2 regions of the Nonomuraea sp. IBHARD001 genome follow, and region 2 is predicted to be linked to the other one. Evidence: predicted binding sites of a transcription regulator. Region 2 holds the regulator's gene; the other holds the start of a gene.
The links. The regulator HrcA, encoded in region 2, represses chaperone genes, less so after heat shock. The targets are predictions, from matches to a motif close to TTGGCACTCTCNNNNNGAGAGTGCCAA.

Region 1: groL (chaperonin GroEL) is a predicted target of HrcA. The motif match lies at 2,937-2,963, and genes of this name have one in related genera.

Annotation. Positions count from the first base shown of each region.
Region 1 covers NZ_JBWBBW010000002.1:8,381,852-8,390,643, forward strand. Annotated here, with positions in the region: gene ACTWNK_RS39765 (FAD-dependent oxidoreductase) at 1-1,114, opposite strand, end outside; gene groL (chaperonin GroEL) at 1,198-2,823, opposite strand; gene ACTWNK_RS39775 (cold-shock protein) at 3,198-3,398, opposite strand; gene ACTWNK_RS39780 (MoaD/ThiS family protein) at 3,698-3,973, opposite strand; gene thrC (threonine synthase) at 4,004-5,257, opposite strand; SAM riboswitch class I at 5,273-5,412, opposite strand; gene ACTWNK_RS39790 (RNA polymerase sigma factor) at 5,497-6,051, opposite strand; gene ACTWNK_RS39795 (alpha,alpha-trehalose-phosphate synthase (UDP-forming)) at 6,110-7,543, shown strand; gene ACTWNK_RS39800 (MFS transporter) at 7,570-8,733, shown strand; gene ACTWNK_RS39805 (hypothetical protein) at 8,711-8,792, opposite strand, start outside.
Region 2 covers NZ_JBWBBW010000002.1:2,278,838-2,287,629, reverse strand. Annotated here, with positions in the region: gene ACTWNK_RS12595 (histidine triad nucleotide-binding protein) at 74-418, opposite strand; gene ACTWNK_RS12590 (SigE family RNA polymerase sigma factor) at 798-1,277, shown strand; gene ACTWNK_RS12585 (hypothetical protein) at 1,274-1,903, shown strand; gene ACTWNK_RS12580 (16S rRNA (uracil(1498)-N(3))-methyltransferase) at 1,931-2,668, opposite strand; gene dnaJ (molecular chaperone DnaJ) at 2,769-3,902, opposite strand; gene hrcA (heat-inducible transcriptional repressor HrcA) at 3,914-4,930, opposite strand; gene ACTWNK_RS12565 (hypothetical protein) at 5,111-5,971, shown strand; gene ACTWNK_RS12560 (DUF3097 domain-containing protein) at 5,996-6,814, shown strand; gene ACTWNK_RS12555 (DUF4870 domain-containing protein) at 6,848-7,528, shown strand; gene hemW (radical SAM family heme chaperone HemW) at 7,665-8,792, opposite strand, start outside.

The DNA.
Region 1 (8,792 bases), 6.1 Mb from region 2:
CGGACAGCATCCGCGACAGATAGGTGTTGACCTGCTCAAGCCCCATCAGGTCGGTGAACAGCTCGCGCAGCGCGTCCACCGACGGGTCCGGGGCGGCCAGTGCGGTCTGCGCCCTGACGTTCCACAGCACGCGCTCGGCGACCGGGTGCCGCTCGGCGTGGTAGGTGTCGAGCAGCCCTTCGGGCGCACGGCCCGCGACGGTGGCGGCGAGCTTCCAGCCGAGGTTCATCGCGTCCTGCAGTCCGGTGTTGACGCCCTGCCCACCCCAGGGGAAGTGCACGTGCGCGGCGTCGCCCGCCAGCAGGACACGGCCGGCCCGGTAGTGCCTGGCCTGCAGGTTGGCATCGCCGAACCTGGTCAGCCAGCGCGCCTGCCGCATCGGGATCGGCTGTCCGGCGATGTGCTCGGCCTTGGCCCTGAGCTCCTCCAGTGTGAGCGGGGCCCGCCTGTCGGGATGCGGTCCGGTGAACTCGTAGGTGATGATCCGGCTGAGCCCCGCCGGGTTGAGGAATGTCATGATCCAGCCGCGTGGCGTGCGATGCCAGCCCGTCGGCGCCTCGTGCGGCCGTTCCAGCACGACGTCGCCCATGGAGGCGGCGATGGTGGGCCCGTGCCCGTCGAAGGCGATCCCGGCCGCCTTCCTGACCACACTGTGCGCGCCGTCGGCCCCGACCACGTAGGAGGCCGTGATCGGCGTGGGGCCCGCCAGCCGTACGTGGTCGTCGTGCTGGGTCAGGCCGGTGACCTCGTGGCCGCGCAGCACGGTCGCGCCGAGGTGGGCGGCCAGTTCGGCGAACACGTGCTCGGCCCAGGCCTGGGGTGAGGAGACGATCGCCGGGCCCTCCTCGACGACCACGCCGAGGTCGAGTTCGAACAGGCCGGAGAAGTGGAAGGCGAAGCCGCCGACGCCCGCCCTGTCGCCGTTGACGGCCTCAAGCAGCCCCCTGCGCTCCAGCGACTGGGCGGTACGCGCGTGCAGGGTGCCCGCCTTCGACCGGCCCGTCGGCTCGGCCAGGGCTTCGAGCACGACCGTCCTGACCCCCTGCAGGGCCAGCTCGTAGGCCGTCAGCATGCCGACCGGACCGCCGCCCACCACCGCCACGTCATAGTGCATGGTTCGATAGTACGGGATATACGTACGACGACGGCAAAGAAAGGGCCGGTCCCGCGAAGGGACCGGCCACTTCAGAGATGGACTTAGAAGTCCATGTCACCGCCGCCCGGCATCGCCGGAGCAGCACCAGCCTTCTCGGGCTTCTCAGCGATGACGGCCTCGGTGGTGAGGAAGAGCGCCGCGATGGAAGCGGCGTTCTGCAGCGCGGAGCGCGTCACCTTGGCCGGGTCGATGATGCCCGAGTCGAACATGTTGACGTACTCGCCGGTGGCGGCGTTGAGGCCCTCGCCGGGGGTCAGGTTGCGCACCTTCTCCACGACGACACCACCTTCGAGGCCGGCGTTGATCGCGATCTGCTTCAGCGGCTCCTCAAGAGCCTTCTTCACGATCGCGGCACCGGTAGCCTCGTCGCCCGACAGCTCCAGCTTGTCGAACGCCTTGGCGCCCGCCTGCAGCAGCGCCACGCCACCGCCGGGGACGATGCCCTCCTCGACGGCCGCCTTCGCGTTGCGAACGGCGTCCTCGATGCGGTGCTTGCGCTCCTTGAGCTCGACCTCGGTCGCGGCGCCGGCCTTGATGACGGCGACGCCACCGGCGAGCTTGGCCAGGCGCTCCTGGAGCTTCTCGCGGTCGTAGTCGGAGTCGGTGCGGTCGATCTCGGCGCGGATCTCGTTGACCCGGCCCGCGATCTGCTCGGCGTCACCGGCGCCGTCGACGATGGTGGTCTCGTCCTTGGTCACCACGACCTTGCGGGCGCGGCCCAGCAGGTCGAGGGTGGCGGTCTCGAGCTTGAGGCCGACCTCCTCGGAGATGACCTGACCACCGGCGAGGATGGCGATGTCGTTGAGCATGGCCTTGCGGCGGTCACCGAAGCCGGGAGCCTTCACCGCGACCGAGCGGAACAGGCCACGGATCTTGTTGACGACCAGGGTGGCCAGGGCCTCGCCCTCGACGTCCTCGGCGATGATGACCAGCGGCTTGCCGGCCTGCACGACCTTGTCGAGCAGCGGCAGCAGGTCCTTGTTGGCCGAGATCTTGGAGTTGACGATGAGGATGTAGGGGTCCTCGAACACCGCCTCCATGCGCTCGGGGTCGGTCACGAAGTAACCGGAGTTGTAGCCCTTGTCGAAGCGCATGCCCTCGGTGAGCTCGAGCTCGAGACCGAAGGTGTTGCTCTCCTCGACGGTGATGACGCCTTCCTTGCCGACCTTGTCCATCGCCTCGGCGATGAGCGCCCCGATCTCGGGGTCGGCGGCGGAGATGGAGGCGGTCGAAGCGATCTGCTCCTTGGTCTCCACGTCCTTGGCGAGCTTGGAGAGCTCCTCGCTGACGCGCTCGACGGCGGCCTCGATGCCCTTCTTCAGCGACATCGGGTTGGCGCCGGCGGCAACGTTGCGCAGACCCTCGCGAACCAGGGCCTGGGCGAGCACGGTGGCGGTGGTGGTGCCGTCACCCGCGACGTCGTCCGTCTTCTTGGCGACTTCCTTGACCAGCTCGGCGCCGATCTTCTCCCACGGGTCCTCGAGCTCGATCTCCTTGGCGATGGACACACCATCGTTGGTGATCGTGGGAGCGCCCCACTTCTTCTCCAGCACGACGTTGCGGCCCTTGGGACCGAGCGTCACCTTGACGGCGTCGGCGAGCTGGTTCATACCGCGCTCGAGACCGCGCCGCGCGTCCTCGTCAAACGCGATCATCTTGGCTGCCATAAGGCTAGACCTCCCAGATAACAGGGTGGCTTGCAGCGGATCGAGCCGACGCCCGCGACGGCATGGTGGGCCCGCACATCCGTTCGGCAGGCCCCATCGCCTCGATCCCCGTGTTGGCACTCGCCTGTAGAGAGTGCCAACGAACTGTTTAGCACTCTACCTGGTCGAGTGCAAGCCAGCGACCTGTCACCCCAGGTCAGATGGAGGCCGGGCAGACCAGACATTTGGGTCGTGACGCACACGCGGGCCCGATCCCCAGGGGACCGGGCCCGAGCACTAGAGCTGACAAGGAACACATGAGCCGATCAGGACCGGATACGGATCGACACGGACTGCGTTGCCGTGTGAGCCGCCGATGCCGGCCTGACGGATGCTCAGACCGCCCTGACGGATTCCGCCTGGGGGCCCTTCTGGCCCTGCGTGATCTCGAACTCGACCCGCTGGCCCTGCTCGAGAGCGCGGTAGCCGTCCATCATGATTGCTGAGTAATGGACGAAAACATCCTTACCACCGTCTACCGCAATGAAGCCGTATCCCTTGTCCGCGTTGAACCATTTGACGGTGCCCTGCGCCACTTTCCGACTCCTCTTACTGGGCTCCGAACCCCGCCCATTCCTCCGCGAGATCCGCGATCGTCCCGACTTATGGGGAAATCGCCAAGACGATCGTCCTCGACCATACCTGTGGCATGCCGTAGGGCAACAGAGTCAACAAGAAAACTACTTCTCCAGACATTTCCTTTGGTCTTTTGGTTAGTTCAAAATAAAACACTTCAGCGCCAGAAAACACAGAAGACCTCACCGGCTACACGGCGAGGTCTTCCAGGTCGGATCAGTGGGGAGGGCCGGCCGCACGCGACCGGAGCACCTCGGCGTCAGCCGCCCGCGACCGCGGGAATGATGGAAATCTGCACGTTGTCCGGCGTCGCGGTCTCCAGACCGTCGGCGAAACGGACATCCTCATCCCCGACGTAGACGTTGACAAAACGACGGATCTTGCCCGATTCATCCAGAATGCGGGCGCCGATCCCCGGGTAGTCGACGTCGAGCTTGCGCAGAACCTCGCTCAGCGTCGCGCCCTCGCCGCTCACCTCGGAGCTGCCATCGGTGTAGGTGCGCAGAATGGTGGGGATCCGCACGGAAACGCTCATGATTGTTACTCCTAAGGTTCTACAGAGGTCTTACAGAGCGGCGCGGAAGGCGTCGAGCGAGGGCCTGATCACCGCGCTGGGACCCGCGGAGACCGCGTCGAGCGTCTTGAGCCCGTCGCCGGTGTTGAGCACGACGGTCTCGGCGTCGGGGTCGAGCTGACCGGTCTCGACCAGCTTCTTCAGCACGCCGACCGTCACACCGCCCGCCGTCTCGGCGAAGATGCCCTCGGTGGTGGCCAGCAGCCTGATCGCCTCGACGACCTCGGCGTCGCTCACGTCCTCGACCGCACCGCCGGTGCGCCTGGCGATGTCGAGCACGTAAGGCCCGTCGGCCGGGTTGCCGATGGCCAGCGACTTGGCGATCGTGTCCGGCTTGACCGGCTGCACCACGTCGTGCCCGGCCTTGTACGCGGTGGCGACCGGCGAGCACCCGGTGGCCTGGGCCGCATAGATCTTGTACGGCTTGTCGTCGACCAGACCGAGCGCGATGAGCTCCTTGAACGCCTTGTCGATCTTCGTCAGCTGCGAGCCTGACGCCACCGGAATAACGATCTGGTCCGGGATGCGCCATCCGAGCTGCTCGGCGATCTCGTAGGCCAGCGTCTTGGACCCCTCGGCGTAGTACGGCCTGAGGTTGACGTTGACGAAGCCCCACTTGTCGCCCAGCGGGTCGCCGATCAGCTCCGAGCAGAAGCGGTTGACCTCGTCGTAGGTGCCGTCGATGCCGACGAGCTTGCCGCCGAACACGCGGGCCATGGTGATCTTGGCCTCTTCGAGGTCGGCGGGGATGAACACGCACGACTCGAGCCCGGCGCGGGCGGCCGCGGCGGTCACGGCTCCGGCCAGGTTGCCGGTGGACGAGCACGACAGCGTGTGGAAGCCGAAGTTGCGCGCCGCCTCGACGGCGATGGCGACCACGCGGTCCTTGAAGGAGTGGGTGGGGTTGCCCGAGTCGTCCTTGACGTGCAGCGAGCGAAGGCCGAGCGCGCGGGCCAGGTTGTCGGCCTTGACGAGCTTGGTCCAGCCGGGGTTCATGTTGGGCTTGGTCGCCACGTCGACGGGGACGGGCAGCAGCGAACGGTATCGCCAGATGTTGGCCGGTCCCGACTCGATCTGGGAGCGGGTCACGTCACCGAAGGAGTAGGCCACCTCGAGTGGCCCGAAACACTCCAGACAGGCGAAGCTCGGACCGAGGTCGTAGCGCGTGCCGCATTCGCGACAGGAGAGCGCGGCGGCGGGGCCGAAGTCGACCGTGGTGGGGGCTGACGTGGTTGCGAGCGCCATGGAAGCGAGGCCTTTCCCTCATCTTCGCCTGCGACCACCCTGATCACAGGCCGGAATTGGCACCTCGTCCCGGTCGGCCTCGTCACGTCACGAGATCAGTCCGGGAGGTTGCCGGGGCTTCGCAGGGCCGGTCCCTCCACCCCTCTGGATGAGCAATATGAAGTTGTCGAGCTGTCCAGCACTCTACCTGGCCGAACCCGTGAACTGACCATGCGTCTCACTGCATGAGACAAGTCATCTCATTGATAGGCCTCGCCGAGCGCCTGCTGCACGTACTTGCGTGCTTGGTGGATGCGCGACTTCGCCGTGCCGAGCGGGATTCCGAGCTGTTCGGCGACCTCGTTGTAGTCCAGTTGCACGATGTCGCGCAGCACCAGGGCCTGGGCCAGATCGGGCTTGTCGGCCTCCAGCGCCTCCATCACGTCGAGCAGGTCGAGCCGCGATCCGGCGATCACACTGACCCGCCTCGGGTCCGGCTTCTGCTGCAGGACGTCGTCCGAGGACTGCTCGGCCGCGCGCCGCTTGAGCGTGCGGTAGGTGGTGCGCGCGCAGTTGGCCGTCACGATGTGCAGCCAGGTGCTGAACCTGGCCCGCCCCTCGAACCGCGCGATGTTGCGCGCGACGGCCAGCAGCGTGTCCTGGCAGGCCTCCTCGGCGTCCTGCTGGTAGGGCAGGATGCGCGCGCAGTGCCGCAGCACGTCGGGTTCGATCCTCCGCAGCAGCTCGCCGAGCGCCCGGTGGTCGCCACCGGCGGCTGTGCGGGCGAGTTCCTCGGTTAGCTCATCAAGCGCCATAGCTGGGATCCTATGGTCGGGGGTCATGATTGGTTAACCTTCGTCAAAGGTGTGGTCCATGAACAGCGTGCTCGTCGCCTCCAACCGGGGCCCGGTCTCCTTCACCGTCTCCGACGAGGGCGAGCTGACCATGAGACGCGGCGCGGGCGGCCTGGTCTCCGCGCTGTCGGGCGTCGCCGGGCGCGACGGCGTGCTGTGGATCTGCGCCGCGCTCTCCGACGGCGACCGCGTCGCCGTACGGCAGGCCGAGGGTGGGCGGCTGGACGAGGCGGGATACGACACGGGGCCGCTGCGCATGCTGGACATCCCGCCCACGACCTTTCACCGGGCCTACAACGCCGTGGCCAACTCCACCCTGTGGTTCGTCAACCACCTGCTCTACGACATCCCCAACGCGCCGCACTTCGATGCGCGTTTCCGGCGTGAATGGGAGTCATACCGCGACTACAACGGCGCCTTCGCACTGGCGCTGGCCGAGGAGGCGGGGCACGGGGCGCGGGTCATGGTGCAGGACTACCACCTGACGCTGACCCCGGCGATGGTGCGCACCGAGCGGCCCGACCTTCGCATCGCGCACTTCTCGCACACGCCGTGGGCCCCGCCCGAGTACTTCTCGCTGCTGCCCGACGACGTGGCACGCGAGGTGCTCGAAGGCGTGCTGGGCGCCGACCACGCGGGTTTCCTCACCGCGCGCTGGGCGGGCGCCTTCATGGACTGCTGCGCCGCCCTGCTCGGCGCCCGGGTCGACAAGGTCGACGGCACCGTCACGCACGAGGGCCGCACGACGCGTGTCGGCGTGCACGCCCTGGGCGTCGACGGAGACGCGCTGAGCGAGCGGGCCGCCGAGCCGGACGTGGAGCTGCACGTGAGCGCGCTGCGCGAGCAGGTGGGCGAGCGCAGGCTGATCGTGCGCATCGACAGGACCGAGCTGTCGAAGAACATCGTGCGCGGCCTGGCCGCCTATCGCGAGTTCCTCGCCTCGCATCCGGAGTGGCACGGCAAGGTGGTGCATCTGGCCTTCGCCTACCCCTCGCGCCACGACCTGCCCGAGTACCGCGAGTACACCGCCGCCGTGCAGCGCTGCGCCAAGGAGATCGAGGACGAGTTCGCCACCGAGGACTGGACCCCGCTGCACCTGAACGTGCACGACGACTACCCGCGCTCGCTGGCCGCCTACCGCCTGGCCGACGTGCTGCTGGTCAATCCGATCCGCGACGGGATGAACCTGGTCGCCAAGGAGGGGCCGATCCTGTCGCCCGAGTGCGCCCTGGTGCTCTCCCGCGAGGCGGGCGCGGCGGCCGAGCTCGGTCCGCACGCGCTGGTGGTCAACCCCTACGACGTGTGCGAGACGGCGCTGGCGCTGCACGAGGCGCTGACGATGCCGAGGGCCGAGCGGGCACGCCGGGGGGCGGCGTTGCGGGCGGCTGCGACGGCGCTGCCGCCGCGACGGTGGCTGGCCGAGCAGCTTTCCGCCCTGAATGATACTTTTTAGGGGGAATTTTACCGAAGGGTGGCCGGGTGAGCGCGATCCAGACACTCCGCCTCACCCGCGATCGGCCCACCTGGCTGATCTACCTCCAGCTGTCCTGCTTCGCCACCTACATCTACGGCCTGAGCGCCGCCGTACCCCTGATCAGGATCGAGCAGGGCCTGACGAAGGCCGTGGCGGGCCTGCACGGCACCGCGATGGCCGTCGGGGCCGTCGCCGCCGGGCTCGCGCTGCCGTACCTCACCAGGAGGTTCGGGCGCAGGGTGACGATCTGGCTGGGGCTGGCCGGGATGTGCGCGGGGATGGGGCTCGTGCTGGTCCCCGGGCTGCCCGCGACCCTGCTCGGGTACGGCCTGGCCAGCGGGTTCGGGTCGGCCGCGCTCTACGCGATGATGGCGGCGCTGAGCGACCTGCACGGGCCCGCCGGACCGGCCGCGATCAGCGAGGCCAACGCCGTGGGCGTCACCGTCGGGGTGGCCGCCTCCTTCCTGCTCAGCGCCGCCGCCTCCAGCGCGCTCGGCTGGCGTGCCGCACTCCTGCTCACCCCCGTCGGCGTCGTCGCCCTGGCCCTGGCGATGGGCAGGGTGGCGCTGCCCGTCGCCGTCGAACCCGCGCCCTCACCCGGCGGCCCCACACCCTCCGGCGGGTACGGCTGGCGCTTCCATGTCGCCGGTGGCGTGCTGTTCGCCATCGTGGCGCTGGAGTTCTGCTTCAACCTGTGGGCGGCCGAGCTGTTCGCCGCCCGCACGGGGCTGAGCGCGGCCACGGCGGCGACCGGGCTGACGGCGTTCACGGCGGGGATGGCGGCGGGCAGGTTCGGCGGGGCCAGACTGGCCCTGCGGATGCGGCCGGCGCCGCTGCTCATCGGCGCGCTGGCGGTGACCGGCGTGGGGTGGGCGGTGTTCTGGACGGCCGTGCACCCCGTGCTCGGCTACGCCGGGCTGGTCGTCAGCGGGATCGGCGTGGCACTGCACTTCCCGCTGGCCCTGTCCGGCGTGATCGCGAACTCGGGGGGCAGGCCCGACCGCGCCTCGGCCGCCTCCTCGCTCTGGGCGGGCGCGGCGATGGCGATCGGGCCCTTCCTGCTCGGCGCGCTGGCCGACGGGTTCGGCACGCACACGGCGTTCCTCATCATCCCCGTCATCATCGCCCTGGCCGTGGGCGGCGTGCTCAGCGCCAGACGGCCGTCCTGAGCACCTTCGCCAGGCCCGGCGTGTTCCACTGGTCGACCACGAGGACCTTGCTGACGGGC
Region 2 (8,792 bases):
TCCTGCGTCCATGGTAGCCGGGCCGACCGACACAACTCCTCTGGATATCGGCCGCGCCCACCGCGCCCGGGACTCAGCCGGGAGGCCAGGTCAGCGAGCGTCCGCCGAGCACGTGGGCGTGCACGTGGAAGACGGTCTGCCCCGCCCCTTCGCCGGTGTTGAACACGATCCGGTAGCCGCCGCCCGCCACACCGTCGAGCTCGGCCACGGCGTGCGCGGCCTTGAGCACGGCGTCGGCCAGGCCGTCGTCGGCCGCCGCGAGCGCCGCCGCGTCGGCGTGGTGCGCCTTGGGTATCACGAGCACATGCGTGGGCGCCTGCGGGTTGATGTCGCGAAAGGCGAGAACCCGGTCGGTCTCGTGGACGATGTCGGCCGGGATCTCCTTGGCCACGATCCTGCAGAAGAGACAGTCGGTCACCCGGGCACCCTATCGGGACGGCGTTCGCCGCCTCCATCTCCCGCCTCTCTCCATGACCTCAAACCCCGCCAAAGAGACGGCATGTAAGACAGCACTCAAACATTCCGCGTATCAAGGACCATGTTGCCAATCGGTAATGCATCCTCAGATGCAAGCAAAGATCCCCCCGGTTAGGGTGTGTGTGCGACACTTCACCGAAAAACCAGACAACTCAGGGTCGGGCGAGGCCACCTGGCGAGGACACGACTGGGTCATGCCCCCTAAGGAACCGGAAGAGCGTAAACCCTCTGGCAAGGCTACGCGTCCCACTGATGTGACCACCGAAACCCTTCTGGCCGACAGGTCGCTGGGGGCGGTGCAAGTCGGGTGGGACGCCGATATGGCTGTTACTGCGCTTTACAGTGCGCACTTTCGGTCATTGGTGCGTCTCGCTGTGTTGCTAGTACGTGACATAGCAACTGCGGAGGAAGTCGTGCAAGACGCGTTCGTCGCCATCCATGGCGCCTGGCGTCGGCTTCGCGACCCCGACAAAGCACTGGCCTACCTGCGGCAATCTGTCGTCAACCGGTCTCGTTCCGTGCTGCGTCACCGCGCGGTAGTCGAGAAGTACGCACCCAAGGGCCTTCCTGACGCCCCGAGCGCCGAGAACGGCGCCATCGGCGAGCTCGAGCGCTCGGCCGTCATCGAGGCGCTCAGGACCCTGCCGACGCGCCAGAGAGAGGCCCTCGTCCTTCGTTACTACGGTGACCTGTCCGAGGCGGAGATCGCCAACGCGATGGGGATCAGCAAGGGCGCAGTCAAGAGCCATACCGCACGGGGGATGGCCGCACTGCGTTCCGTACTGGAGAAGATCTCATGACCTATCCCTCTGACGAGCACGGCGACATCCTGCGCCGTGTGCTCCGCGCGGAGGCGGACGCGGTTGTGCCCTCTCCCGAAGGGCTGGGGATCATCCGCGCCCGCATCGAGCGTCGCGGCCTGCGGGGGTTGTTTTGGTGGCGGGCCGCCGCAGCGGCCGCCGGTGCGGTAGTCGTCGCGGCCACGATCGTGATGGCCGTCCCGCAACTGCGCGAGAACATCGTCAGGATCGCACCCGCCGACCAAGGCACCTCCGAGACGCCCAAGGAGAAGTCGGCCACGCACAAGCCGCCGCCTCCCAGCAGGCAGGCGCCCAAGCCGAGCGACCCGGCGATCGTGGCGCCCCTGCAGACGAGCAAGGCTCCCGAGCCGGGCGCGACCAGCGAGTCCACGACCCGTCCCGCGCCCAAGCCGACGCCCAAGCCCACGCCGTCCTGCCCGACGGACGAGCTGCCGCAGATCGAGCCCGATCCGCCGCTCGCCCCCGAGTGCCCGGCCGCCCCGACGCCCACGCCTTCGGAGTCCCTGGTCGACCCGCGCGGCGGCTGCCCCGCCGACGAGTGCCCGGCCGAGGACCCGACCCCCGACCCCTCGGAGATCGCCACCCCGATCCTGACCGGCGGCTGACCCCGCCGCCGCACCGCCGGACCGGGCCTACCAGCGCCCGGTGCGCGCCAGCAGTACGGCCGCCGCCGCCACACCCGCCGTCGACGTGCGCAGGACCGTGTCGCCCAGCAGCGTCGCCACGCCTCCGGCCGAGGCGAACGCGGTGAGCTCGTCGTCGGCGATGCCTCCCTCGGGCCCCACGACGAGCACGACGTCGCCCTGTCCGGGGCCGGGCAGCGGCACGCCCGACAGGCCCGTGCTCGCCTCCTCGTGCAGGACGAGGCCGAGCCCGGCGCCCTTGAGCAGGGTCGCCACCTGGGCGGTGCTCGCCGGTTCGTACACGTGCAGGGCGTGAAAGCGCCTGGCCTGCTTACCGGCCTCACGCGCGGCGGCACGCCACTTGGCCAGCGACCTGGCCGCGCGCTCGCCCTTCCACTGGGTGACGCAGCGCGAGGCCGACCAGGGCACGACGGCGTCGACGCCCACCTCGGTCATCATCTCCACCGCGAGCTCGCCACGCTCGCCCTTGGGCAGCCCCTGGACCACCACCAGCCGGGGCGACGGCGGCGCCACCTCACGCCTGCCGACGACCTCCAGCTCCAGCCCGTCCTTGGCCGCCGTGCGCACCACGCACTCGGCGACCGCTCCCGCCCCGTCGGTCACGTCGAGCCGCTCGCCCGCCCGCATCCGGCGTACGGCGGCGGCGTGCCTGCCCTCGGGCCCGCCCAGGACGAACACCTCGGACGCGAACTGCGCCCGCTCGGCCAGAAACACAGGAACGCTCACGCCGACCCCCACCAGACCCGATGCGACAACCACGAAGAAACGACGATGGGCGACTCCCCCGCCCACCCGGCAGGGGCGTCACCCATGGATCGAAAGGTACTCAGCGCCCGTTGAAGGCGTCTCTGAGGCGCGAGAAGAAGCCCTGCTGCCCGGGTGCGAACTTGCCGGGCGGGCGCTCCTCGCCGCGCAGCACCGACAGCTGGCGCAGCAGCTCCTCCTGCTCGGCGTCCAGGCGCGCGGGCGTCTCCACATTGACGTGGATCAGCAGGTCGCCCCTGCTGGTGTCGGTGAGGCGCTGCACGCCCCGGCCGTACATGGAGATGACCTGGCCGGACTGGGTGCCGGGACGCACGTCGATCTCCTCGGAGCCGTCGAGGGTCTCGACGGTGAGGATGGTGCCGAGCGCGGCGGCGGTCATCGGGATCTGGACCGTGCAGTGCAGGTCGTCGCCACGGCGCTCGAAGATCTCGTGCGGGCGTTCGACGATCTCAAGGAACAGGTCGCCGGGCGGTCCGCCGCCGGGGCCGACCTCGCCCTCGCCCGCGAGCTGGATGTGGGTGCCGTCCTCGACGCCCGCGGGGATGCGGACCTTGATCGTGCGACGGGTGCGCACCCGGCCCTCGCCCGAGCACTCCAGGCAGGGGTGACGGATGATCGAGCCGAAGCCGTTGCACTGGGGGCAGGGGCGCGAGGTCATGACCTGGCCCAGGAAGGACCGGGTGACCTGCTGGATCTCGCCCCGGCCCTGACACATGTCGCAGGTGTCGGGGTGGGTGCCCGCGGCGGCTCCGACGCCCTGGCAGACCTCGCAGGTCACGGCCGTGTCGACCTGGAGCTCACGCGTGCAGCCGAAAGCGGTCTCGTTCAGGTCGAGTTCGAGCCTGATCGTGTTGTTGCGGCCTCGCCTGGCCCTGGAACGCGGGCCCCTGGTGCCACCGGCCGCGCCGAAGAAGGCGTCCATGATGTCGCTGAAGGGGAAGCCCGCACCGAATCCTCCCGCGCCCGCACCGGAGCCGCCGAAGGGGTCGCCGCCCATGTCGTACATCTGCCGCTTGCTGGGATCGGACAGGACCTCGTAGGCCTGGGTGATCTCCTTGAACCGCTCCTGGGTCGCAGGGTCGGGGTTCACATCGGGGTGCAGCTCGCGAGCCAGTCGCCGGTACGCCTTCTTGATGTCGTCCGGACTGGCGTCACGACGCACCCCGAGGGTGCCGTAGTAGTCGCTGTTTGCCACTTATCGCCCTCTTATGAAGCAGCCAGGATCTGGCTGACGTAGCGTGCCACTGCGCGCACGGCGCCCATCGTCACGGGGTAGTCCATCCGCGTCGGCCCCAGCACGCCGAGACGTGCCAGTTGCTTGTCGCCTGAACCGTATCCGGTCGCGACGATGGACGTGCCGCGTAGACCGGTGTAGGGGTTTTCCGAGCCGATCCGCACGGTGAGCGCGGACGGCGCGTCGGAGGTCTCGCCGAGCAGGCGCATCAGCACGACCTGCTCCTCCAGCGCCTCCAGCACGTCGCGGAGCCCGGTGGTGAAGTCGGCCCCCGCGAGATTGGCCGCACCGGCGAAAACGATCTTCTCGTCGTGCCGGTCGACCAGGGTCTCCAGCAACACCGAGAGCACCGTCGCCGCGACCGGCCTGTCGGCGGCGGGAAGACGCTCGGGCAGGTCGGCGATCACCTCGGGCACACCGCTCAGCGCACACCCGTCGAGGCAGGTGTTGAGCATGGCCCGCAGATGGGCGATGCGCGACTCGTCGAAACTCTCGTAGAGCTCGACCACCCGCTGCTCGACCCGTCCCGTGTTGGTGATCAGGACGAACATCAGCCTGCGCTCGGTCAGCGGCACCAGCTCGACGTGCCTGACCGTGGAGTGCGTCAGCGCGGGGTACTGCACGACGGCGACCTGGCGGGTGAGCTGCGCGAGCAGCCGCACCGTGCGCATCACCACGTCGTCGAGGTCGACCGCACCGGCCAGGAAGGTCTCGATGGCCCGGCGCTCGGCCCCCGACAGCGGCTTGACCTGCGAGAGCCTGTCGACGAAGAGCCGGTAGCCCTTGTCGGTCGGCACGCGCCCCGCGCTGGTGTGCGGCTGGGCGATGTAGCCCTGCTCCTCCAGCGCGGCCATGTCGTTGCGCACGGTGGCCGGGGAGACGTTCAGGTTGTGGCGCTCGGCCAGTGCCTTGGACCCGACCGGCTCGTTGGTGGAGACGTAGTCCTCGACAATGGCCCGGAGCACCGCAAGCTTGCGATCGTCGAGCACGTGCCCACCTCCTTGCCTAGACGCCGGGAACTTCAGGTCCTGGGAAAACGCCTGCCCTAGCACTCTGTGTTCCCGAGTGCCAAGTGTACGGCTCTCGCCCACAAGGTGCGATAACACGGAACCCGTAGGCGATAAGTCACCTGCTATCCAGCCACAAGCCCCAGGCAGCACAATTTGCCCATGACCGACGATTCTCAGCCGGTGGACGACTCCACCCGCCGCTTCCCTCCATCCTCGGGTGAGAACCCGGCCCCCGGCGCCCCCCAGGGCCAGCCGTACGGCCAGCCCGGCTACGCCCCTCCCCCGCAGCAGCAGCCCCAGTTCGGCGCCCCGCAGTACGGCCAGCAGCCCCCGAGCGCGCCCGGCTACGGCCAGCAGGGCCCCTACCAGCAGCAGGGCGCCTACCAGCAGGGCCCTTACGGTCAGCCGCAATACGGCCAGCAGCCTCCGTACGGCGCGCCGCAGTTCGGCCACAACCCCTACGGCGGGGCCCCGGCCCCCAAGGTCAAGCCGGCCGCCTGGTGGATCGCGGTCGGGTGGGGCGTCGCGGTCGTCTGCGTGATCCTGGGCATCGTCGGCTTCGTCACCGGTCTGGTCAGCTCGGTCAGCGGAGCGGCGCCGACCAGGACGTTCGCCTCGGGCGAGACGGTCACACTCACGCTCGACCCGGCCGACAGCCCGGCGCTCTACCTGAGCAGCAGCTCGGTCGTGCACTACGAGTGCCGCATCGACAAGGGCGAACTGGAGAACACCACCACCGACCAGACCGTGTCCCTCAACGGCGACACCTGGGAGATGATCCTTCGCGTCGGCGTGCCGAGCAAGGGCGAGTACCAGGTCACGTGCGTCACCCAGGAGCAGGGCGACACGCGGTTCGGCATGGGCCGCGAGCTCGCGGCGACGGCGGCGGGCGGCCTGGTCGGCGGCACGATCGCCCTGTTCGCGATCCCGCTGGCCGGCATCGTGTTCGCGATCGTGCTCAACATCGTGATCGTGGTCAGGCGCAACAACGCGCGCAAGCGGCTTGCAGGCCGGTTGTAAGCCGGTTTGCTAGCGTGCCCGGTTATGTACGACCGTGACGTTCTCGCCGGCGACTGGCGGCGACCGAAGCGTGGCCAGATCCCGCAGGTGCCCGCCGAGCCCGATCTCGTCGTCGAGGACGCCGACAGCGGCTTCTGCGGCGCCGTGGTGGCCTGTGACAAGGCCGCGGTGACGCTGGAGGACAGGTTCGGGCGACGGCGGTTGTTCCCGCTGGAGCCCGCCGCCTTCCTGCTGGAGGGCAAGGTGGTGACGCTGGTACGCCCGGCGGCGCCAGCGCCCGCCGGGGCCAGGCGCAGCGCGTCGGGCTCGACCGTGGTCGAGGGCCATCGGGCCAGGGTGGCCAGGGAGAGCCGCATCTACGTCGAAGGTGTGCACGACGCCGCCCTGGTGGAGAAGATCTGGGGCCACGACCTCAGGGTCGAAGGCGTGGTCGTGGAGTACCTCGAAGGGGTCGACGACCTGCCCGCCATCGTCGAGGAGTTCGAGCCCGGCCCCGGACGCAGGCTCGGCGTGCTGGTCGACCATCTGGTGACCGGCTCCAAGGAGAGCAGGATCGCCGCCCGTGTCACCTCCCCGTACGTGCTCGTCGCCGGGCATCCGTACATCGACGTGTGGCAGGCGGTGAAGCCTTCGGTGCTGCGGATCGCGGCCTGGCCGGACGTTCCGCGCGGGGTGCCGTGGAAGGAGGGCGTGCTCGCGGCGCTCGGCTGGCGGATGGAGCCCGCGCAGGCGTGGCGGCGCATTCTCGGCTCGGTGTCGACGTACTCGGACCTGGAGCCTGAGCTGCTGGGCCGGGTGGAAGAACTCATTGACTTCGTCACAACCCCGGACGAAGCGGGATAGCCTCGAAGTGACCTCGTATTTAGGAGCACAGCCATGAGCGAGAGCCAGGATCGCCCCGACATCCCGGACGACGACGCCACTCGCCAGGCGCCGCCCCCGTACCAGCAGAGCGGCCCGCAGCAGCCCTACGCCTACGGCCAGCAGCCCCCCAGCGCCCCCTCCTACGGCCAGCAGGCCTACCCGCCTCCCCCCGGCTACAGCCAGCAGCCCCCGAGCGCCCCCGGTTACGGCCAGCAGGGCTACGGTCAGCAGGGTTACAGCCAGCCCGGATACGGCCAGCCCGGATACGGCCAGCAGGGCTACAGCCAGCCCGGTTACCAGCAGCCTCCCGGCTACGGCGCACAGCCCGCCGGGTACGGCCAGCCGCACGTGCCCGGCAGGTACGGGCCCAGGCCGGGCAGCGACGACACGATGATGGCGATGCTCGCCCACCTGCTGGGCCTGCTGACCTCGTTCGTCGGCCCGCTGGTGCTGTACTTGGTGAAGAAGGACGAGTCGCCCTATGTGCGCGACCAGTCGGCCGAGGCGCTGAACTTCCAGATCACGCTCTTCATCGCGTACATGGTCTCCTTCCTGCTGTCGTTCGTGCTGATCGGCATGATCCTCTTCCCGATCGTGTGGATCGGCTCGCTGATTTTCATGATCATGGCTGCGGTCGCCGCCAACAAGGGCGCGAACTACCGCTACCCGATCAACTTCCGCTTCGTCAGCTGAGCGCCACCACGCGAAGGCCCCCTCGGCCGAGGGGGCCTTCGCGTGTCCAGGTTTCGCGTGTCCAGGTTTCGCGTGTCCAGGTTTCGCGTGTCCAGGTTTCGCGTGTCCAGGTTTCGCGTGTCCAGGTTTCGCGTGTCTAGGTCAGGTCGCGGATGAGCGCGTCGGCCAGCAGGCGGCCTTCGAGCGTGAGCACGATGCGCCCGGCCTTGAACGGCTCGACCTGCAGCAGGCCCTTGGCCAGCGCCGACGCGACGGCGGTGCGCGCCTCCGGCGCCACGTCGGCCAGCGGATAGCCGGAGATCAGCCTGACCTCCAGCATCAGCCGTTCGACCTGCCTGTCCTGCTCCGACAGCACCTCGCGCGCGTGGGCGGGCGAGAGGCCCGCGGCCATGCGCTGGGCGTAGGCGGCCGGATGCTTGACGTTCCACCAGCGGGTGCCGCCGACATGGCTGTGCGCGCCGGGCCCGACGGCCCACCAGTCGCCGCCCGTCCAGTACAACAGGTTGTGGCGGCAGCGCCCGGCCTCCGACGTGGCCCAGTTGGACACCTCGTACCACTCGAACCCGGCCTCGCTCAGCATCCGCTCGGCGATGAGGTAGCGATCGGCCGCGACGTCGTCGTCGGGCATCGGCAGCTCACCGCGCCTGATCCTGGCCGCCAGCCTGGTGCCGTCCTCGACGATGAGGGAGTACGCGGAGACGTGGTCGGGCCCGGCCGCGATCGCCGCGGCCAGGGAGGCGCGCCAGTCGTCGTCGCTCTCGCCGGGCGTGCTGTAGATCAGGTCGAGGTTGACGTGCTCGAAGCCCGCCGCCTTCGCCTCGGCCACGGCCTGGGCGGCGCGGCCGGGCGTGTGGTGCCTGTCGAGGACCTTCAGGACGTGTTCGCGCGCGCTCTGCATGCCGAAGCTGACCCGGTTGAACCCTCCGGCGCGCAGGTGCGCGAGGTAGGCGGGGTCGACCGACTCGGGATTGGCCTCCGTCGTGACCTCGGCGCCCGGCGCGAGACCGAACTCCTCGTCGATGGCCGCGAGGATCCTGGTCAGGTCGGCCGCGGGCAGCAGGGTCGGGGTGCCGCCGCCGAAGAACACCGTCCGCACCGGGAGCTCCCGCTCGCCGAGCACGCGTCGCGCCAGCCGTACCTCCTCGATGGCGGTGTCGGCGTAGTCGCGGTGCGAGGCGCCGGGGCCGAGCTCGGAGGCGGTGTAGGTGTTGAAGTCGCAGTAGCCGCAGCGGGTCACGCAGAACGGCACGTGGACATAGAAGCC